4 regions of the Leisingera sp. SA32 genome follow, and region 1 is predicted to be linked to each of the others. Evidence: riboswitches for the same ligand, from Rfam matches in the RefSeq annotation. Region 1 holds a riboswitch; each other region holds the start of a gene.
The links. Region 1 has a riboswitch for cobalamin ahead of AC0IPL_RS06570 (CbtB domain-containing protein). Riboswitches for the same ligand answer to the same signal wherever they lie in the genome.

Region 1 (5,432 bases):
CATGACCGTACGGCGCCCGAGGCCGTCAACCGCGCGACGGCCCGTCACTGAGGCGGGCCGCTACGCCGCGCCAGGCTGCAATCTGCGATTGACCATCGCCTCAAAGGCGTCGGATGTGGCTTGGTCGTAAGGCATCTTGTAGGGGAAGTTCTTGGCGTGATCGAAACTGTGCCGCATGGAGGCGTTCAGCTCGTAGATGAAAATCCCCCCGTCGGAATCGATCGTGAAATCCATGCCGAAAAACTCCAGCGGTGTGCGTGCAAAGACGTTCTCCACCGCGGTTGCCGCCTTGCTGCCGATGTAGCTGCGCCAATCCTGCAAGAACGCTTTTTCCTGCTCCATCAGCGCTTCTGAGGTCTTCATGACGGTCCGGCGGTTGCCGCCATGCACGTTCCATACATGATCGAAGTGGCAGACCACCGGGTAAGCAGCCCCGTCAATGCAGAACAAGCGGAATTTGCGGAAGTATTCGCCCTGCCACAGCAGGGGTTTGTACTGGATCGCATAATACTCACCGCTTGGGCCGCTTGCGCAAAATTCAGCCAAGCCCGCGTCATCCTCGATAAGCACAGTGGTGCGGCCGGTCTGGGTGCCGACCCGGCGCAGGATGACCGGCAAAGTAAACCCGTGATCGCAGAGTTGGGCGCTCAGCTCCTGCGGGGCCGGGGCGTCGAGGTGTAGCCTGGTCGTGCGGGGGAAATTCACGTTCGGCAACCCCTGCAAGCGCCTGTAATTGGCATCTCGGGTTGTCTGCATGACCGCATGGGGGGCGTTGATGATACGCGTGCCGGGATTGGCCTCAAGGTGGGCGGCAAGGCTTGCGAGGGAGCCGCCCTCGATGTCGCCATCGGAGATCGTGTTGAGCATCAGGCGATGGGGGGGCAGGCTGGCCGGGTCTATGTCGACGCTTGGCACGAGGGTCACGCGCTGCCTGGCCGGGGTGTCATTCAGCAGCAGATAGCGCAGCGTGAAATGCCCGCCGCGCAGCTTGGGTTTGTAATTGCCATCGGACCGCTTGCCGAGGGTTGGCTTGGTCTTGTCCAATCCCCGCACCACCAGTACGCGCGGTGTCTCGGGCGCAAGGCCACGAGGGGCGGGGCCTAGGGGTCTTTTCTCGTAGTAACGTTGCAGGTGGTGGCGCGCGGCCTGGCTGTTGCCCAGCTTGGCCAGACACGCGGCATAGGCCAGGTGAACCGACCCTTTGGCAACTCTCTTGTCGATCAGAAAGGCAAAGCCGGCGTGCGCCTTTTCAAACTCTCCAGCCCGCATGGCCGCCTGGGCCGCAGAAAAAACCTGCTCAAGCATTTCATTCCCCAACAGATTTTCCCGCCTGCCTGTTCTTGGCTCAGCCTATGCTCCATCAGTAAGTCATGTCCAGACTTTCGGCCAGCTGTCGGGGCGCGGCGGTAGTGCTTCAGCGTTCTTGGGGGCACTTGCGCAGCAGGTAGATGTCCATGATCCAGCCATGTTCGGCGCGCGCGGCGGCACGGGTGCGGATGATTTCGTCGCTGAGCGCATCCAGCGGACCAGAGAGCGAGATCTGGTTCTCCATTCCGGCATAGGCCGTCCAGAAAATCTCTACTCCCTGTGGGCTGAGGGACTGAAAGGAGCAGGCCCCGTCCAGCATGATGACCAGAGTATCTGCCGTGTCAGGCCAGCCGTCTTCGCGCAGGCGACGGCCGGTGGTGATGGTGAAGGGGGCACCGATTTCATTGAGCGGGACCGCATGCGCCGCGGTCAGCGCCTGGATCGAGGTGATGCCGGGGATCACCGTCAGCGTGATGTCGGCCAGCGTTTTCAGGCGCTCGGCAATCCGCATGGTGCTGTCATAAAGCGAGGGATCACCCCAGACCAAGAAGCCGACCTTGCCCCCCTGCGGCAGATGCGCGGTGATTGTCTGCCACCAGACCTGCGCGATGGCATCATGCCAGTCATCCACACGTTTGCGGTAGTCCGGGGTCGTCTCGTCGCGCACCGGCAAGGTGAACTCGACGATGGCCGGGCCAGTGCCCCGGATCGCGCGATTGCAGATCTCATGCCGCAGCCCGGCCAGATCGTCCTTGCCCGCGCCTTTGTTGGGGATCAGGATCAGATCCTGCGCGTTCAGCGCGTCGATTGCCTGCAATGTTATATGCTGCGGATTGCCGGTGCCGATGCCGATCAGGCTGAGTTCAATCATGACGGGGCCTTTGATGTGAGAACACGGCCCCCTATGGAGCCGTGCTGCCGGTCTTGCAAGTCTGCCGCGATCGTCAGGAGCCTTCACCGTTTGCAGGCACGGTGACCTTGGCTTTGAGCGCCTCGCCACCCACGGCCAGAGGGCTGTGGCTGTTGGAGTTGAGCGCCACTGCGACCTCTGCCCCGGCGGGCAGCGATGGAATGTGCATCCAGTCGCCATAGAGCCGGGCGATCTTTTCGCCATCCACATAGACATGCGCGTGACCTTCGCCTGCCACATCTGCCACGGAGGCGTTCTGCGGCGCAAAGCGGAAGTTCTGCGTTGCAACATGCAGGTTCCAGCCGGACATCGGATCCTTGTGAAGGGCGATGCGGAGCGTCGGTGCGTCAGGTCCGGCGGGCAGGTTCACCGGCGTGCTGTGATCGTGCGCCATTGCAGCCGACGTGCTGCCGCCGTGATGGGCGGGATCACCGTGGTCATGGCCGTCAAAGGTGATGCCATTGCCGGCCGCGATCACGAAACCGGCGCCGCCGCCGAAGATCAGGCCGATGGCAAACAGGGCAAGAGAGCGGGACATCGTGTTGTCATCCTGTGGACTGAAGAGTTCCCGCCGGTGTGCCCCGGCGGGGAGGATGGTCTGGCGGACTTCAGGCTGTCGCCTGTTCGCGCTTGCCTTCGGCTTGCCAGAAGTGGCCGGCAAAGGCCCCCAGCAGCACCCAGGCAGCCATGCCGACGCCAAAGGCGCGGGCCGCGAACAGCGCGCCGATCTCGGTCGGGACCGGGCCGGAGAAGGTTTCTGGCTCAGGCGCGCCCACCACATGCGGCGCCAGCAGCAGCAGCGCCGCCAGGCCATAGCTGACGGCATTGCCGCCAAAGGCGATCAGCCACATGGCGACGCCCGCAGCGGCGACGGTGACGCTCCACCAGATCTGGCGCAGGCCGACGTCAGCCGCGGCCACGCCGGGCACCTCGGGAGCGAGCGTCAGGCCCGGGGCAAAGTGGAACGTGATGAACCCTGCCAGCCCCCACAGGATGCCGTTGCGCGCGGTGATGACGTGGCCTTGGCGTTCGGCCACGGACATCAGCGCCACCATGACCAGCGCATAGCCGGTATAGGTCAACATGGTGAAAATGATGCTGAGACCGTCCCGCACCGGCTCGGCGAACAGTCCGGGAAGATCGGGATGCGCAGTTACGGGGTCAGCGCCGAAATGCACCAGATCACCGCCCTCGTAGAGTTCGGCGTGGAGCAGCACGGGCTGCACGAAATAAAGCTGCAGCAGGGCGGTAATCAGCCCCGCTGCAGCGCCAGCGAACAACGCGCTGGTCAGAATGCGACTGAACATGGCCTTAGTGGCAGGGGAAGCCGGTTGCGTGGCGCACATCGTGGGCGGCGTCATGCAGGGCGGAAGCCTGAACATGGCCGGTCAGCGTGATGATCCCCAGCCCCAGAACCACGGCAAAAAGCGCCGGGATTACGGAAGAGCCAGCGGCAGAAGCCTTGAGCGTCTTGGTCGTCATTGATGTTCTCCTTGCCGTCACACCCGACGGCGCAAGTTTGCGTTCACATACGGCCGGTCTCCTGACTCGCGGGTCGCTGCTGCCCTCCTCCTTCCCGGCGTCTTGCGCGCCAGTGGATAGTGGAGAGCCGCTCGCCGCTCACAGTCGCGGGGGCGGTTGAGGCTGCGGTGCCGCGATTTGGTCCACCGTCCTCATTCCCGTTTCAGTCCTGGTGCTTGGGCACCTGTGGACACCGTATCCTCAAACTAATGCCCTGTGCGGCGGACGCCGGTCAAGAACGAAACCGCCGCTTGACCCTGCGGGGGCGGCATCTATCCGTGCGCCGCCGGGCGGCCGGGGCCGGAATGTTCAAATTTTTCGGACAAAACCGAATGGCGGAAGTTTTGCGCGATGGTATCGGCCGATCAGCCCAGATCGCCGGGAATCCGGGCGATTGCCTTGTGCCGCAGCGCGCCCAAGGGGCGGGCATCGGCAAAATTGCCGTCCGGGCTGTGGCGATACATCCGCAGGAAGATTCGCACATCCGGCAGATCCGCGGCTGTGATCTCGCCGAACAGATAGGCGGTCTTGCCCGGCGCGCGCACCGCCAGCGTCTGCGGGCGCTGGCAGCCGGACATGCAATCCACTTGCTGGATGCGCACCTCACCCTCTGCCCCCGCCAGCATCGCGGCAAGCTGATCCGGCAGCATTGGATCGGCGTCGCGGCAGCTGCGACACAGGGTGAGGGTGAGCAGGCTCATGCGCCGGGCAGCTCCTGGTCCGCCAACGGCCCATAGAGGATCAGGACCGGCGCCTTGGTTTCCATCGCGCGCAACACCGCGGGCAGCTCCCCCACCGTGTGGCAGAACAGCTGCTGCTCCGGCGTCGACACACCAAGCGCCACCAGCGCGTGGGTGTGCGGCGGCAGGCCGGCCTCCACCAGCTTTTCGGCCAGCGCGGCAAACGTGCGCTTGCCCATATAGACCACCGTGGTGGCCTGCGGGTCGGCCAGTGCGGCCATGTTCAGATCGTCGGGCAGGCCGCCGGTCACGTCATGGCCGGTGATGAATTGCAGACGTCGTGCGGTCAGGCGGCGGGTCAGCGGGATCTGCGCGGCGGCCGCCGCAGCTGACGCCGCGGTGACGCCGGGCACGATTTCAAACCCGATGCCTGCCGCGCGCAGGGCCGAGATCTCTTCCTCCAGCCGCCCGAAGACGCCGCAGTCGCCGGACTTCAGCCGCACCACATTCAGGCCGCTTTGGGCGTAGTCCACCAGCAGCTGGCTCACGTGGTCCTGCTTGGGCGAGGGGCGGCCGGCCCGTTTCCCCACGCCCACCAGATCGGCGTCGGCGCGGGCGTGGCTCAGGATCGGGCCGGAGGACAGGTCGTCAAACAAGACCGCATCGGCCGTCTCCAGCCGACTGACCGCCTTGACGGTCAGCAGCTCCGGGTCGCCCGGCCCGGAGGAGACAAAGCTGACAAAGCCGCTCATGCCTGTTCTCCAGTGATGAGGTGGAAGAAGGTGCCGGTGACATTGCCCTTGATCGAGCCGGTCTCCGGCACCGGGCCGCCGTCCGCATCCATCACATTTGCCAAGGGCGCGTCGGGCTCTTCCAGAATGGAGGAGTAGTGAAACTCATGCCCGCGCAGGGCTCTGCCTGCGTCAAAACCCGGCATACCCGCCTGCAACACCGCGCGGCGGTAGCCAAGGTGGAACTTGCGCTTCTCGTAAGACGTGACCAGCCCCAGAAGC
Region 2 (5,432 bases), on a different contig from region 1:
TTCGATCCGGCGCAGGTCAAACCGCTGGCAGCGCGACAGCACGGTGACCGGCACCTTGCGGATCTCGGTGGTGGCAAAGATGAACTTCACATGCGCGGGGGGTTCTTCAAGTGTCTTCAGCAGCGCGTTGAACGCACTGGTGGACAGCATGTGGACCTCATCGATGATGTAGATCTTGTAGCGCGCGGAGGCGGCGCGGTACTGCACCGAGTCGATGATCTCGCGGATGTCGCCCACGCCGGTGCGGGAGGCGGCGTCCATTTCCATGACGTCGACATGGCGGCCTTCCATGATCGCCACGCAGTGTTCGCATTTGCCGCAAGGATCGGTGGTGGGGCCGCCGGTGCCATCCGCGCCGATGCAGTTCATGCCCTTGGCGATGATCCGCGCCGTGGTGGTTTTGCCGGTGCCGCGGATGCCGGTCATGATGAAGGCTTGGGCGATACGGTCGGCGGCAAAGGCGTTCTTGAGCGTGCGCACCATCGCGTCCTGGCCGACCAGGTCGGCAAAGGTCTCGGGCCGGTATTTGCGGGCCAGAACCTGGTAGTGGGATTGGCCGGTTTCGCCGGGGGTGCCGCTGGGGGTGTCGCTCATGTTCTCTCGTGCCGGATTCGGATTGATTGCGCCGCGTGTCGCGCAGGGTATTGAAGCGCGCCGGGTTCGTCCACCGCAGAAGCCGCGTGCGCAGGCGGTGTGAAAACCTTTTGGGAAATGCGGCAGATAGGGGTAGAATCGCCGGGCAGGCCTCGGGTGGGATCGGGGGGCGGCGCGCACAGGCAAGGAGGCGCTATGCGACCTGACGACCCCTTTGGCGAGACGGTGCCGGTGACCCCCGCGGTTGCCAAAGCGCCGCAGCCAGCAAATTCACCACAGCCAGTCAATCTGACGATCCATGCTCTGCCGGTGGCAGGGGGGCAGCTGGCGCTGTGCCCGCTGCCGGGGCGGGGCGGCGATTACGCCGGTGACCTGGCGCGGATCAATGCCTGGAAGGCGGGCCTTGTGCTCTCGATGACCACGGACGCGGAGCACGCCGCCGTGGGCGGGCCGCGGCTGGGGGCAGACCTGCAAGGCATGGCCTGCCGCTGGATTCACCTGCCGGTGGCAGATTTTGAGACGCCGTCGAAGCGGGTGGCGCTGAAGTGGCCGACCGCCAGCCGCAAGGCGCGGCGGGCGCTGGCGGGTGGCGGCCGGGTGTTGGTGCATTGCCGGGGCGGCTGCGGGCGGTCCGGCATGGCGGTGCTGCGGTTGATGATCGAAGCGGGCGAGCCGCCGGCCCAGGCGCTGGCGCGGCTGCGCGCGGTGCGCCCCTGTGCGGTCGAAACTCAGGCACAGATGGAATGGGCCTATGCGCATCGTCAGGCGCGTCCCAGGTCCAGCTGAACGGTCGCTGGCGCCGCGCGGGGCGGGTCTGTTCAGCGCTGGGGCGTATATGCACGGCGCTCTACGGGATGGCGGGTCTGGGCAGCGCCTCGACCAGGGCGCAGGGGCGCGTCGTCACCGCAGCGGCGGCAAAGCCGCGGTCGCCGGGGTCGAAGATCGCATCGGCAAAGCGGTCCAGTCCGACGCGCGGCGCCTGCGCATCGACGCCGCAATAGACGCGGATGCGGTCATGGCTGGCGGCATATTGCGCCGGGCAGGGGTGTGGGCAGGCATCCAGGACGGTGCTGCCGGTCACCTCAAAATCATCCTGCGTCAGCGGTCGCGCCTGTGTCAGCGCTGCGGCCAGCCGCGTGATCATGCGCTCCGCCGCCGGGCAGGGGCGGCCGAGGTGGGGGCAGTCCGTGGCCGTGTAGCCGTGGGTGTGGTCAGTCCAGTTCATCCATGCGCCCTCCGCGCGGGGGCGGGGGTCAAGGACAGGGAGCGCGACCCTGGCGGGCCACAACCGGGCTGCCGCAGGTGTCAGACCCTGCCCGGACACCCCGTCCGGGTTCGAGTTTCACGTGTAACGGCAGGTCTCCTGACTTGCGGGTCGCTGCTGGTCCGGTCCTTCCCGGCCCCATTGCGGGCCAGTGGGTCTACCGGGGTCGCTCGCCGCTTACAGTTGCGGGGGCAGTTGCGGCCTTGCCCGGCCCAAGGCCAGACGCACCGCATTCCCTTTTCATCCCGGCTGCATGTGCATGCAGCGCGGAAACCATCCTCCCAGCGGTAGCGGCTGCGGCCTTGGCGCGTCAATCGAAAACCTGCATCTCCCGCTGAGCGGGGCAGGCGCAAAAGGACGCAAAGGCGGGCGCTGTGCTGTCAGGTGGGGGTGTCAGGCGGTGTTTTTCAGGCGCGCTTCGGTCAGGCCCGCGAAATCGGCGAGGCGCAGTTTGAAGCGGCGGTTCAGGTTGTTGCGGGCCAGTTTCAGCGATTGCAGCAGCAGCCGCCCGGTCAGCGTGGTTGCCTCCAGCTTCAGCCGCACCGACATGCGGGTGCGTTGCGGAGACAGGGCCAGCAGCTCCACATCCATGCGGCCGTCCAGCCCGCTGCCGACGCCGGTGATTGCCATGAGGGTGACTGGCGCATAGGCATCCAGCGTCAGCCGCGCCTCGCGCTGTTTGCCACGAAAGGAAAAGCCCAGATCCCAGGACAGCCCCGCTTCGGGGTGGGCGATGTCACCGCTGCGCTGCACCTCAATGCCGCGGCGCAGGGCGGAGCGTTCCATCTGCTCGAAGTCGGACAGCGCGCCAAAGACGTCTGCGATGGGTGCTTCAATATCTTCGTTGCCCGTGAATTCCATGCTCGCCTGTCCCGACTGTCTGTTTCGCCTGCCTGTGATACCCTGCCTGCCGACAGGGGGCTGTGCCCCGCTGTGCCTGGTGACAAATATGCGCTTTAGTCCAGCGTGTCCGCAAGCCAGTTCTTCAGCAGAAAATGCGCAATTGCGCCTTTTCTCGCCGGTTGCAGCACGGGGTGTTCTCCGGCGAAGGCCGTCATCATCTCCTGGCGGCTGACCCAGAACGCATCCTCGATCTCTGCTGGATCGATGGTGATGTCGCGGCTCAGCGCCGCGCCGGCGCAGCCGAACATCAGCGACATCGGAAAGGCCCAGGGCTGCGATGCCAGATAGCTGACCGCGCCGACCCGCACGCCGGTCTCCTCCAGGGTTTCGCGGCGCACGGCGGCCTCCAGCGTTTCGCCCGGTTCGACAAACCCCGCCAGCAGGGAGTACATCCCCTCGGGCCAGCCGGGCGAGCGGCCCACCAACACGCTGTCACCGTGGGTGATGAGCATGATGACCACCGGATCGGTGCGCGGGAAATGGGGCGCCTTGCAGGCGGGGCAGACGCGCTGCCAGCCGGCCTGTGAAATATCGCTGGGGGCGCCGCAACAGGCGCAAAACCCGTGGCTGCGGTGCCAGGCCAGCAGTGCTTTGGCGGTTGCTGCGAGCTCAGCCTCCAGCGGGGAAAGAACCGTCATGATCCGGCGCAGTTCGGCAAAGACATGGTCGTTTGGCAGCGCCGGGTGCTGCTGTTCGCTGGCATCGGTGAAGCCGCCCAGAGCCTCCGGGTCCAAGGTTTCGGGCTGCCAGGCGCTGAGATCGCAGGCAAAACGCGGCGCGCCCTGAGGCGTCAGCCCCAGGAACAGCGCCGCATCGCGCAGGGGGGCGACAAGCGGGTGATCGGGGGCGGTCAAGGCCAGCCCTTGCGGCCGCGCGTCGATCCTGGGGCGCCGTGTCAGCGGCTTGCCGCGCCACAGCAGCAGCACGCCGGCCTCCGGCGCGCGCCAGGCCGCGTCCAGCGCTGCCGCATCGGTGCGGATATGGGCCGCGCGGTCCAGGCCGCCGCCGCCAAAGGTCACCTGTTCTGCATGTTTCATAGGGCTCTCCCGGGGCTGGTTGCCCTGTCCTTGCCAGCCTGTCTCGGCGGGTGCCAGCGATGCGCGGCAATCCGGACCTGTCCGGACGGGCCTGTCACCGCAAGGTCACACCCTGCGCGGGTGGCGCCGGGGGGACGCGCTACGGGCCTGGAGAGATGCTGGGTTGAGCCGCGTCGCCGTTGGTTGCTTTGTGGTGGAGCGGGGGGGCAGAAAAATGCGACCCGGACCAAATGGTGCCTTTGCAAATCGTTAAAACGCTGATTCAAATGGGGGCAGAGAAACACGCGAAAAGCGTAGCCAACAGAAGCGGACCAGCAGTGCCGACAGGGGAGCAGACATGACGGATGTGGAGGAAAAGCCTCCCGCCCGGACCACCGGGCGGCTGCGTGTGCTTGCCACCACGGATCTGCACTGCCATCTGCTGGGCCACGATTATTATGCGGACCGGGCGGACCCGGCGATTGGCCTGTCGCGGGTGGCCAGCCTGATCGCCGAGGAGCGCGCCGACGCGGCCGCGCGGGGCGACGCCTGTATCCTGGTCGACAATGGCGACGGGTTTCAGGGCGCACCGCTGGGGGATCTCCAGCCCGGCAGCACGCGTCCGCATCCGCTGTCGGTTGCCTTTGATGTGCTGGATTACGATGCGGTGGGTCTGGGCAACCATGACTTCGACATCGGACTGGAGCGGTTGGCGGCGGTTCTGGCGGATGTGCATTGCCCGGTGCTATGTGCCAATTTGCAGGCGGCCCGGCCGGAGGTCCGCCTGCCCTTTGCGGCCACGGCGGTTCTGGAACGGCGGCTGGACAGCTGCCCGCATCTGCCACCGCTGCGCATCGGGGTGGTGTCGGTGCTGCCGCCGCAGACGTTGGTCTGGGGCGGGCGGGGCCTGCAATGGCAGCTGCGCGCCACCGGCATCGTGGAGACGGCCGCCGAACAAGCCCGGCGGCTGAAGGCGCAGGGCTGTGATCTCGTTCTGGCCCTGGCGCATACCGGTCTTGGCGCAGAGGGCGGTGGCGGTGGCCGCAGCGCCGAGAACGCGCTGGATCAGTTGGCCGCCTTGCCAGCGATTGATGCGCTTGTGGGCGGCCACACCCATCTGACCCTGCCGGATCCCGCGCATCCGCTGGGCAAGCCTGTGGTTATGCCGGGCGCCCACGGCTCTCATCTGGGGGTGATCGAGCTGGAGCTGCGGCACGGCGCCGACGGCTGGCAGCTGGCCTCGGGGAAGGCGCGGCTGCGCCCGGTGGCACAAAAGGGCAGCACGGGTGCGGTGCTGTCGCTGGCCGCCGAGGCGCCGGCGCTGGTGCAGGCCCTGGCGGAGGATCACCAGTGCACCCAGATGCGGATGCGCCAGCCTGCCGGGGCGTCCTCGGTGGCGATGCATTCCTATTTCACCTTCTTTGCGCCAGATCGCGGTTTGGCGCTGGTTGCCGCCGCGCAGGCGGCGGCGGTGCGGCCGCTGCTGGCAGACAGCGCCGCGGGCGCGCTGCCGTTGCTGTCGGCAACAGCGCCGTGTAAATTCGGCGGGCGTGCCGGGCCGCAGTTCTACACCGATATTGACGCCGGTGATCTGAGCGCCCGCAATATCGCGGACTTGCAGATCTTTCCCAATGAACTGCGGGTGGTCACCGTCA
Region 3 (5,432 bases), on a different contig from region 1:
CCTGATCCCAAAGCGTCGGCTGCTCCGTCGCGTGTAGCCGACCACCCTGCCATCGGAAGTATCTATGGAACTCAGACTTGAAGGGGTCTCGCATCGCTATGGCGATGTCGAGGTCATCCGCAATATTGACCTCTCCATCCCCAAGGGGCGCATTGTCTGCATCGTTGGCCCCTCCGGCTGCGGTAAGTCCACCTTGCTGCGGTTTCTGGGCGGGTTGGAGCGCCCCACCGCCGGGACGGTCAGCCAGGTCGGCCAGCCGCCCAGCGACAGCATCAACCCGCTGACCTATGTGTTCCAGGACTTCGCGCTGCTGCCGTGGCGCACGGTGGAGGGGAACATCTCCCTAATCCTGTCTGACCACGGGGTGCCGGCGAAACGGGCAAACGCCATCATCGACGATGTGCTGGCCCGCACCAAGCTGAGCGATTTCCGCAAGGCGCTGCCCAAACAGCTGTCTGGCGGAATGAAGCAGAGGGTCGCCATCGCCCGCGCTCTTGCGGTGAATCCGGCGGTCTTGTTGATGGATGAGCCGCTGTCCGCCCTCGACAGCCAGACCCGCGAACTGTTGATGGATGATCTGGTGGATCTCTGGACCAAATCGCCCTTCACCGCGGTCTACGTGACGCACAATCTGGCCGAGGCGGTGCGCCTGGGGCATCAGGTCGTGGTGCTGTCGCGCCGCCCCGGTGCCATCAACGAGGTGATTGAGATCGACACCCCGCTGGCGGATCGCCGGTCCAATGACCCCGAACTTGAACGGACCCAACAGCATCTTTGGGCGCTGATGCGCGCCGAGGCTGAGGCCGCTGATATGGAATTGATCGATGACTGACACCGCATCCGAGACCTTAGATGTCCGCCCGGTGCAATTCCGCGGCGGCGGTTTTCGCCCGTCCTCTCCGCGTTGGGTCGGCCTGTTGGTATTTGTGCTTCTGATTGCCCTGCTGGAGTGGGGGACCCGCACGGGGGTCATCTCGTCGCTGACGGTGCCGCGTCCGTCGGATGTGTTCCACACGTTGCGGGATCTTGCGGTGTCGGGCGCGCTCTGGACCAACCTCGCCCCGTCTCTGATGCGCCTTCTGGTCGGCGGCACCATCGGCGCCAGTGCGGGCATTGCCGTCGGCGTGATGATCGGGCTGTTCTCGGTCGCCAGAGCGGGGCTGGTTCCGCTGGTTGCAGCGATCTTCCCAATTCCCAAGATCGCGCTTTTGCCGCTGTTCGTCATCTGGTTCGGCATCGACGAGGCTTCGAAATACGCCCTGATCGCCTTTGGCACCTTCACCCCCACGGTCGTGGCCACCTATGGCGCCGTGGACAACGTCGACCGCTCGCTGATCCGCATGGGGCAGAGCTTTGGCCTGCGCTGGTCGACGGTCGTGCTGCGGATCGTTCTGCCCGGTGCCATGCCCGGCATTCTGTCCGGGCTGCGCGTCAGCCTGGCCATCGCGATCATCCTGCTGGTGGCGGCTGAAATGCTGGGCGCCGAACACGGGATTGGCGCCTACATCCTGCAGGCGGGCTCGCTTTACGACCTTGAGCGCCTGTTTGCCGGGGTGACGATCCTGTCGCTGCTGGGCGTCTTGCTGTCGACAACCGTCGGGCTGGTCGAGAAACACCTGCTGGGGTGGCGTACATGAGCCGGAAAACAGAGAGTGAATACGATGTGGTTGTCGCCGGTGGCGGCGCGGCCGGCATCGGCGCGGCGCTGGGGGCTGCCCGCGTCGGGGCCAAGGTGTGCCTGGTGGAAAAATACGGGTTTCTCGGCGGCGCGGCGACGACCTCGCAGGTTCTCGCCTATTGCGGTTTTTTCCAGCAGGGGGCGGAGCCGGTAAAGGCAGTCGGTGGCGCTGGTGATCTGGTGCTCGATGCGATGCGGGCCTGCGGCATGACCGGTGAGGCCCACAATTCGGAAACCACCGGCAACTGGATCATCCTGCTGAACCCCGAGTCCGCAAAACTGGCCTTCGACAGGGTTCTGGCCGATCACGGTGTGGACGTGTTGCTGCATTCCCGTGTCGCAGCGGCAACGCGCACGGCAGACCGCATTGAATCGGTCACGGTGGCAGGGATGGAGGGCAGGCGCCGCATCATCGCCGAAGGGTTTGTGGATGCGACGGGGGATGCCAACCTGTCTCTCGTCTCCGGCGTTGAAATGCGCGAGGGCGATAGGGAGGGCAAGCTCCAGGCGGTCTCCGCGCCGATCCGGATTTCCGGTCTCGACCCCGAGACGCCAATTGATCGGCGCGCGATCCAAGCCGCCATCGCGGCGTACAACGCAACCGGCACCCACCCGATCACCCGTCGTGATGGGGGTATCTACACCCGCATTCCCGGCACTGGCGACATGTGGTGGATGATCATCGACCTTGCTTTGCGCGATCTCACCTCCGGCAGCTTCACCTGGGCCGAGCAGCGTGCCAGAGAAATGGCGAATGACTATGTGCAAATGCTGCGCGATCATGTTCCGGGTTTTGCGCGGTGCTTCCTGGCCCAATCCGGACCGCAGATTGGCATTCGCGAAAGCAGGCATCCCGCCACCCGCTATGAAATGACCGCCGAGGATCTCGCCAGCGGGCGGCAGCGTCCCGACAGCGTCGCCCGCGCGGCCTGGCCGGCGGAATTGCATGGCGAAGCAGGCAAGCCAATCTATCACCCGGTGGGCGGATCGGGATATGCCTCTGTGCCATTGGACAGCCTGAGGGTCCGTGGCCTCGACAACCTTTTTGTTGCCGGGCGCGTGGTAGGTGCCGACCCGGTCGCGTATGGATCCATTCGGGTGATGGGCACAGCCTTTGCCACCGGGGAGGCGGCCGGTATTTCCGCCGCATTGGGAACTGCCAACGGGGAGGACGTGGGCGCGGAGGTGCGCCGCCTTGGTGGTTTGACCTGACCCACGCGGCACCCATCAGCCGGTATTCCATGCTGCGCCCCGGTGGACGTCATTTGGGTATCGCGCAAAGGGCATAGCAGTTGACAGATCGGAGGAATTTGCGCAGACATCCAATCGATGGTTCCCGGCCATATCAGGCAATGGGATGAAAAGGGAATTTGGTGAGGGCCCAGCGGCCCAAGTCCAGAACTGCCCCCGCAACTGTGAGCGGTGAGTACTCCGTCAGAACCACTGGATCTGCCAGATCCGGGAAGGGACGGCACGCTTTGATCCGCAAGTCAGGAGACCTGCCATCGGCAAACCGTAACCAATCGGGCGGAGGGCCCGTGGAGGAAGAGATGACAGTGTCCACAGCGTTCTGCGCCTGCGTCTGCCCGCCTCCGCTCATGAGGCATGCATGGACGCGCGCATCTATTTGATTTCCGCAACTTACGTCAGCCAAAGCCGGTTTCGCGCATTGGCCGGCAGCCTGGCGGCGGCGGCGCCCTGCACTGCAACGGCGGTGCGGCTGGAGGGTTCTGGCGACGGGCTGTGGCGGGCGCTCGACGGGATGGCCGAGCTGGGGGCAACCCGGATTGAACTGCGCCCGGTCGGGCTGCCGTTCTCGCAAAGCCTGGAGAGCTGGCTGCCCGGTGCGGCCAGCGCCTGGCTGGCGCGCCAGGCCGGGGCGCGCCCTGAAATCCTGCTGGCCGGCGCGCCGCAGGCCGATGCGACGGTGGTGCACGCCGTCGCGCAGGCGCAGGTCGCCCTGTCGCCGATACAGCCGCGTCCCGATGGTGAATTGGGCAAGGGCTGGGACAGCCCGCCTGGTCATCGCCATCACCTGCTGGTCTGCACCGGGCCGCGCTGCCATCTGAAGGACGCCCCCTGTCTGCTGACGGCGCTGAAGGCGGAACTCGGACGGGCGCAGGTCGCCGCGGAGTGTCTGGTGACCTCCACCGGGTGCCTGTTTCCCTGCAACAGCGGGCCGGTCGTCATTCACTATCCCAAAGGCAACTGGTACCGGGTCCGCAACCGCGTGGAGGTGCGCAGCTTCGTGGCTGAGGCACTCTGTGCGGGGCGCGTGCCGGATGCTTTGATTATTCATCATTCAGGAGAGACACATGAGCTTGTTTAAGAGCCCCGCAGCGCTGTGCCTTGCTGCTGCTGCCACGGCGGCGCAGGCAGCTCCGGTCACCATTCAGGGCTGCGAAACATCGTACACCTATGAAACCGCGCCGACGCGGGCCATCACCCTGAACCAGCAGGCTACCGAAGTGATGCTGGCGCTGGGTCTGGAGAAGGCCCTGGTCGGCACCGCCTATCTGGATGACAAGATCCCGGCGCAATGGCTGGCCGCATATGACAGCGTGCCGGTGCTGGCCGAGAAATACCCGGCGGCGGAAATTGTTCTGACACAAGAGCCCGACTTCCTGTTTGCAGGCTTTGCCTCCGCCTTTTCCGAGGACAATCTGGGCGCGGCACAGAAATGGCACGATATGGGCGTTGGCACCTATCTCGTGGATGCCTCCTGCAAGGCGGCGCATCCGCAGGATGTTCCGTTGACCATCGCACCGATCCTCAAGGATATCGCGGTGATCGGTGACATTTTTGGCGTGCCGGACCGCGCCGACGCGCTGATGGCCGCCACCAAGGCCCGCATTGCGGCCGTCGAGAACAACCCGGCCGGAGCCGGGCGTACCGCCTTTATCTATGACAGCGGCACCGACACGCCGTTTTCGATCGGCTGCTGCGGCGGCCCCGCGCTGGTCGCCAAAACGGCGGGCCTGACCAGCATCAGCGCCGACGTGGAGGGCGCCTGGGTTGATCTGGCCTGGGAACGCGTTGTCGAGGCAGACCCGGATGTGATCCTGCTGATCGAGGCGGAATGGTCCTCGGCGCAAGAAAAGCGGGACTACATGGAAGCCGACCCGGTGCTGTCCCAGCTGACCGCGGTCAAGGCGCAGCGCTATGTGGTGGTGCCGTTCTCGGAAACCTTGCTGGGCACGCGTTTTGCCGATGGGGTCGAGAATCTGAATGCGCAGTTGGCGGCGCTGCGCTGAATGCAGGCGCGCTTTCCGCTTCTGTTCCCGGCGGCCTTGGCGGCGATGGTGCTTGCGGCCATCGCCGGTGTGCTGTGGGGCACGGCCGACATCGGCTGGGCGGACCGCCTCGCGATCCTGAGCCGGAGCGAGGATGCCCCACGTGGGCTGTCGCTGATCGTGTGGCAATGGCGCATCCCGAGGGTGATGGCGGTGGGCCTGATCGGGGCCGGTTTGTCCCTGGCGGGGGCGCTGATGCAGACGGCGCTGCGCAACCCGATGGCGGACCCTTACCTGATGGGGTTGTCCTCTGGTGCGTCGGCGGCGGCGGTGGCGGCGATCATCTGGCTGCCTGCCGCGATCACCGACTGGCTGGGGGTGCCGCTGATTGCCTTTCTGGGGGCGGCAGCGGCCTTTGCGCTGACCATGGGGCTGTCGCAACGGCGCGGCCAGCCGATGGATCCGCTGATCGTGGTGCTCGCCGGGGTGGCGGTGTCGCTAATGTTTCAGTCGCTCACCGC
Region 4 (5,432 bases), on a different contig from region 1:
ACTTGGATCCCGGACGAGACGTTCTTTCAGACGCTGGTGCGGCACTTGATCCCGGAGGCGGAGATCGCGCCCCGGACCCTGACCTTTTTGATGTTCACCGACTACGGCATGCCGGTGAATTTCTACAACGACCACTATGACCTTCTGCTGAGCCAGGATTTCCTGTTTGCGCGCAAGATCAGCCCCGCAGCGCGCGAGCTGAAGTCGCGGCTGGGGCGGCTGTATGCAGCCGAGGGAGAGGCGTTCCAGATCTCGAACGAAGGTCGCAGCCTCTACGATTTCCTGACCCAGCGCGGCCGCGTCGGGCGGCGGTTTGCACCGCGGTTCTGGGAGACCGAAAGCAGTCTGGGGCGTGACCGCGAACTGTTGGTCGTGGTCTGCAAGAAGTGGCATGTCGCCAAGCGCCTGCTGGAGCACGTGCGACAGGCGTGCCCCATTCCCGCCGTCGAATACCTGTTTCACGAGGAAGACACGCCACTGCCGGACCTCGGGGGTATCCAGGCGGCGTTGCTGAAACGCGCCCGCCACCGTCGTGCGCTGCTGCGGATGCTGTTTGAGTATTACGAGACCGACAAGCTGATCATCTGCCTCGATCCTTCTGCGATCGAGTTGATGAACGACTTTCATTCCGACCGGTCCGCCACCCGGTTCCTGCACATCGACTGCGATTTCAGTGATACCTATCTGACCGGCCATGCCCAGCGGGTCGGGCTGGCAGGTGAGCGCACCCCGCCGCAAGCCCTGGAACGGCTGTTGCCGGCGATCCGCAACGACATCCTGCACGAGGCCGACAGCATCCGTGACGCCGGGTTCAGCCATCTGTTGCAGCTGCGCGAAAGCGCGGCACCAGAGGAGAACGCCGCGCAGCTGGCCCAGTTCCTGAACCTGCCGCACGACAAGGCGTTGCAGATCGCTGGCGCGGACCACCTGTTCACAGACTGAAATACGCGCCGGAACCAGCGGCGCGTATGTGGCAGCGCGCACCAAAAAAAGGCGCGCGCTGTCGGCGTCAGATTTCCACCTCGACCCGACCAATGGGGTTGGAGCAGCAGGCCAGGATATAGCCCGCCTCCACATCCTCGTCCGAGATCCCGCCGTTGTGGACCATATGCACCTCGCCCGCGGTTTTGCGCACCTTGCAGGTGCCGCAGATGCCAAAGGTGCAGCCCGACGGGATATTCAGCCCAGACGCCTTGGCCACCGCCAAAACCGTATCGGTCTGCGAACAGGTCGAGGTCACGCCGGAGGCCGCAAACAGGATTTCTGCCGCGGCGGTTTCCTCCGGCACGACATCGTCAAGCTCCGGTGCGTCTGCCGCGGTTTCCACCGGCGCGCCAAAGCTCTCCTGGTTGTAGTTCTCCATGTCGAAGCCCAGACCGTTCAGCATGTCACGCACCGCCTGCATGAAGGGGTCCGGTCCGCAGCAATAGACCTCACGCTCCAGGTAGTCGCCGGCGATCAGGCCCAGCATGATCTGGTTCAGCTGGCCGCGGTAGCCGGTCCAAACCTGATAGGGGTCGTCCTCCTCCACCACGAAGTGCAGCTTGATACCCGGCACCCTGGACGCCATGCTTTCCAGCTGCTGGCGGGCGATGATCTCGCTGGGGCGTCTGGCGCAGTTGATAAAGCAGATGTCGGGCAACTGGCCGCGGTCGAACAGATACTGCGTCATCGACAGACTGGGCGTAATGCCGGAACCTGCCGAGATGAAGAGGAACTTGCCGTTCGGGCGCTTGGGAAGGGTGAACAGCCCCGCCGGACCAGAGGCGCGCAGCATCATGCCCGGGCGCAGATGGTCCAGCATCCAGCGGGTGCCGATGCTGTCGGCCTGCGCCTTGACCGTGACCGAAATCGACAGCGGCCGCGAGGGCGAGGAGCTGATGGTATAGGTGCGCCAGACCGTTTCCCCCGGCACCGGCAGCTCCAGCGTCAGGAACTGGCCCGGCTGGTATTTGAACCACGCGCCGGAGGGTGCGCGGAAGCTGAAGGTGGCGGTGTTCGGCGCCTCCGGCACAACCGAGACGCATTCCAGCATCTCGTCGTCCTTCCACGCCATTGTTTCGTCCAGTGTTTCAAAGTTGGCTTGCAGTCCCATGGGCTTACTCCGCCGCGATCAGGTGGCGACCGGTCAGGGCGCGGGTCAGCTGCTGGGCGTACCAATTGGAGAACTGGATCACGCCGCTTTCCTGCGTCTGCGAATAGGGGCCGGGCTGATAGGCGGGCGAATTGATGCCACGCTGGTTGTCCTCGACCACGATGCGATCCTCGTCATTGGTGGCGATCCAGACCTCGGTCAGCCGCTTCAGGTCATAGTCCTGACCTTCGACCGCGTCCTTGTGCACCAGCCATTTGGTGCTGACTTCGGTCTCTGTCGGGCTGATCGGGGTCACGCGGAACACGATGGAGTGATCCGGCAGGAAATGGTTCCAGGTGGTCGGATAGTGGAATTTCAACAGCGTGCCCGCATCGGCAAAGGGCACCCGTCCCAGTGGCTTGGCCACCGCCGCCTTGCCGTCCATGGTATAGCTCTCGGCGCCCTCGTTCAGCGGCATCCGCGCCAGCCGGTGCTGACCGCGCCCGTCGATGCAAAACTGCGCCGGGCAGCCTGCCGCTTCGATCCGGTCAAAGTGCTTTTGAAGATGCGGCGGGGTCTCGCCCCCCTCCACCCCGGTGACAGAGGGGTCTTCGGGGAAGGTACGGCACAGCGCCGGGTGGTTGCCGCCGCAGTGATAGCACTCGCGGTTGTTCTCCCAGACCAGCTTCCAGTTGCCGTTCTCGATGATCGCGCTTTCGTAGGCGATCTTGGCATTGGCCAGGCCGTGCGGCTCCAGATAAGGACGGGCGACGTCGGCGAAGGCGTCGAAGTCCGGGGCCTCCTCCGCAAGACAGATATAGATCAACCCCGCCAGGTCGCGGCAATGCACCGGCTTCAGCCCGTGTTTGGAGGCATCGAAATCCGGCCCCATGTCACGTGCCCACAACAGAGAGCCGTCCAGCTCATAGGTCCACTGGTGGTAAGGGCAGACCAGCTTGGGCGCGTTACCTTTCTTGGCCTTGCACACCACCGAGCCGCGGTGGCGGCAGGAGTTGTGGAACGCGCGCACCACGCCATCGCTGCCGCGCACGATGATGACATTGTAGCTGCCGACCTGATGGGTCACGTAGTTGCCGGGTTTTGGCACCTCGCAGGCGGGAATGGCAAACAGCCACTCGCGGTAGAAAATCTGCCGCATGTCCAGATCCAGAACACCCGGATCGGTGTAGAACGCCTGTTCCAGAGAATGGTTCTCTTGACGGGCCATCAGCTTGGCCAGAATGTCGCTGTCCTGAAGCATCTGTCTCTCTCCTTCGCCGCAGCCCCGCGGCGGATTGGCTGGGGGCGGGCACGACGGGAGAGATTGCAGACCACACGCCCGCAACCGCCCTGCCGCCACCCGCGGTTGACGTTTCTGGCAAGGCTGGTTTCCGGACTGTCCGCGGCCGTCTGACCGGCGGGGCGTGGCACCTTCCCGAAGTTGCCTTCAGTGGTTTTCGCCAGGCCCGACACGGGGTCACCGTTGCGGGGGCAGTGCCGGAGTTTCACCAGCTTCCCAATTCTCCGCCCCGAAGGACGGCACCTTGCTGATGCGGAAACTGCCCGATTTGCGTGGCGCCATCGGAACCAAAACCGACCCGGAAAAACCGGAAAAAGACATGCGGTCGTAATCCCGCAGTGCGGACAAACCTGTCCAGTGCCGCAAAAGGTGCGGCGCTTTCAAAATGCGGCAAGCGGCGGATGAATCAGTGCTTTGCGCGGCTGGCGTGCAGCGAATCCTGTCCCGGCATCGCTGACTGACAAAGCCCCGCCCCGACAGCAGAAAGGCCGCGGTTGACGCGGCCCCTGATCAGTTTGATTTCCAGCTCTCCAGCCAGCGCCGGAACCGGCTGCGGCGCTCAGCAAAAGCATCACCCGCCGCATAAAGACTGTCCTCGGCGCCCTCGAGCATCGGATCAATCCGCGCCCGCCGGAAACGCCGCCAGCGCACATAAATCGCCCACAGGAGCGCCGCCAGCAGCACCAGAAAGATGATGGTGAACCAGTTGGTGGGCTTGTCCTCCGGCCCCGCCACCGGCCGGATCGAGACAGCATTGGGAAAGGCCGACAGGAATTCGTTGCGCCAGCCATAATGCATCACCGCCACCCACTCCGGGTTGGCCTTGGTGGAGATGCTGTCATTGGCATCGGTGTACAGATTGGCGGTGTCGAACTTGAAATATGGTGGCCAGTTCCAGCCGGTATCCTCGTTGCGATAGACAATGGCGCGGCCATTGGGACGCACGCCCTGGATGAACTGCACATCGCGGTTGATCAGCTGTACAGACTGGTCGTCCGGCGTCGACCAGAAGATCCGGGTCCAGTCGGTCAGCTCCTGGCGTTCCTCGTAGGTGTTGACGATGCGCACCACATCATACTGCGGCAGCGTGTAATGCAGGATGGCGGCGAACAGCCCCCAAAAGGTGATCAGGAATGCCCATTTGATGAAACGCACGGGGGAACCTCACATGAAGTTAATGACGTAGATCAGGAGCGCCAGCGCCCCCAGCGGAACGATATAGACCAAGAGGATCAGCCTGCGCCGGAACGAGTGGTCGTATTGTTTCAGCCCCCGCTGGATGAAGGCCGCACGGTCGCCGGTCAAGCCCTTGTCTTTCCAGCGCCGTTTCAGCTTCGCCCGGCGCACCTCGCGGGAGTAGAGCGACACCGCGCCATAGGCCACGGTCAGCACCACCAAAAGGATCAGGATCAGGCGGATGAAACCAAACATTGCTATCGCCCTTTTGCCCGGCTCAGCGCGCCCCAGGGGCCGACTTGTGCCACCAATCCCTTGCGCCGGTTTCGTGGCAACCTCGGCATGCGGTTCTCCATGTCCGGTTCGTGGCCAAACAGGGCCGCGCGCGCGCCTGCCTTGTCGGCCGCATACTCCCGCGCAAGGAACTCTGCCGCATAGGTTTTCTTGGTCTGCGACCAGCCCCGGTACCGGCGGTAGAATTCTTCCTTGTGGCAGATGAACATCTGGCGGAAATCATGCGGGCATAGCTCCGCCAGCAGCATGTTGACCAGATCGCGGTCCGGCGTGTCCGCCGCGCGCAAGGAATAGAAATAGGCCGGATGGTCGGAACGGATCATGGGCCATTTTGCGCCCCCCTCGGCCCAGCGCACCAGCGCCGCCAGCCCTTCGAACTCCTGCGGCAGGTCCGCCGCATGCCGCGCTGCCAGACGCCGCAGATCGGACCGCGACAGGCCGGACAGATCATGGCCCTTTTCCGCCAGCACGGACACTGCCAGAAACCCCATCCTCTGCCGCAGGATTGCTGCGCCATCGACGCCGCGGGCCCGGATCACCGGCTCCGCCAGGCCGTTCAGCTCCAGGAATTTGGCAATCGCATTGCGA

Region 2: it holds a riboswitch for cobalamin, as region 1 does, so the genes downstream of both, AC0IPL_RS12910 (hypothetical protein) here and AC0IPL_RS06570 (CbtB domain-containing protein) in region 1, are expected to answer to the same signal.
Region 3: it holds a riboswitch for cobalamin, as region 1 does, so the genes downstream of both, AC0IPL_RS12490 ((2Fe-2S) ferredoxin domain-containing protein) here and AC0IPL_RS06570 (CbtB domain-containing protein) in region 1, are expected to answer to the same signal.
Region 4: it holds a riboswitch for cobalamin, as region 1 does, so the genes downstream of both, AC0IPL_RS15770 (aromatic ring-hydroxylating oxygenase subunit alpha) here and AC0IPL_RS06570 (CbtB domain-containing protein) in region 1, are expected to answer to the same signal.

The regions. Positions count from the first base shown of each region.
Region 1 covers NZ_JBVYHB010000003.1:298,131-303,562, forward strand. Annotated here, with positions in the region: gene AC0IPL_RS06550 (ATP-grasp domain-containing protein) at 61-1,305, opposite strand; gene cobF (precorrin-6A synthase (deacetylating)) at 1,415-2,179, opposite strand; gene AC0IPL_RS06560 (hypothetical protein) at 2,253-2,756, opposite strand; gene AC0IPL_RS06565 (CbtA family protein) at 2,827-3,525, opposite strand; gene AC0IPL_RS06570 (CbtB domain-containing protein) at 3,530-3,700, opposite strand; cobalamin riboswitch at 3,735-3,952, opposite strand; gene AC0IPL_RS06575 (DUF1636 family protein) at 4,105-4,440, opposite strand; gene cobA (uroporphyrinogen-III C-methyltransferase) at 4,437-5,171, opposite strand; gene AC0IPL_RS06585 (cobyrinate a,c-diamide synthase) at 5,168-5,432, opposite strand, start outside.
Region 2 covers NZ_JBVYHB010000008.1:52,088-57,519, forward strand. Annotated here, with positions in the region: gene AC0IPL_RS12900 (DNA polymerase III subunit gamma/tau) at 1-594, opposite strand, end outside; gene AC0IPL_RS12905 (protein-tyrosine phosphatase family protein) at 790-1,380, shown strand; gene AC0IPL_RS12910 (hypothetical protein) at 1,442-1,819, opposite strand; cobalamin riboswitch at 1,931-2,151, opposite strand; gene AC0IPL_RS12915 (SRPBCC family protein) at 2,252-2,719, opposite strand; gene nudC (NAD(+) diphosphatase) at 2,815-3,798, opposite strand; gene AC0IPL_RS12925 (5'-nucleotidase C-terminal domain-containing protein) at 4,136-5,432, shown strand, end outside.
Region 3 covers NZ_JBVYHB010000007.1:175,285-180,716, reverse strand. Annotated here, with positions in the region: gene AC0IPL_RS12510 (ABC transporter substrate-binding protein) at 1-5, shown strand, start outside; gene AC0IPL_RS12505 (ABC transporter ATP-binding protein) at 65-832, shown strand; gene AC0IPL_RS12500 (ABC transporter permease) at 825-1,637, shown strand; gene AC0IPL_RS12495 (FAD-dependent oxidoreductase) at 1,634-2,890, shown strand; cobalamin riboswitch at 2,992-3,199, shown strand; gene AC0IPL_RS12490 ((2Fe-2S) ferredoxin domain-containing protein) at 3,288-4,007, shown strand; gene AC0IPL_RS12485 (ABC transporter substrate-binding protein) at 3,994-4,932, shown strand; gene AC0IPL_RS12480 (FecCD family ABC transporter permease) at 4,933-5,432, shown strand, end outside.
Region 4 covers NZ_JBVYHB010000011.1:127,123-132,554, reverse strand. Annotated here, with positions in the region: gene AC0IPL_RS15780 (DUF5928 domain-containing protein) at 1-942, shown strand, start outside; gene AC0IPL_RS15775 (FAD-binding oxidoreductase) at 1,010-2,095, opposite strand; gene AC0IPL_RS15770 (aromatic ring-hydroxylating oxygenase subunit alpha) at 2,100-3,335, opposite strand; cobalamin riboswitch at 3,440-3,636, opposite strand; gene AC0IPL_RS15765 (DUF1523 family protein) at 3,885-4,529, opposite strand; gene AC0IPL_RS15760 (hypothetical protein) at 4,539-4,805, opposite strand; gene AC0IPL_RS15755 (DUF6638 family protein) at 4,808-5,432, opposite strand, start outside.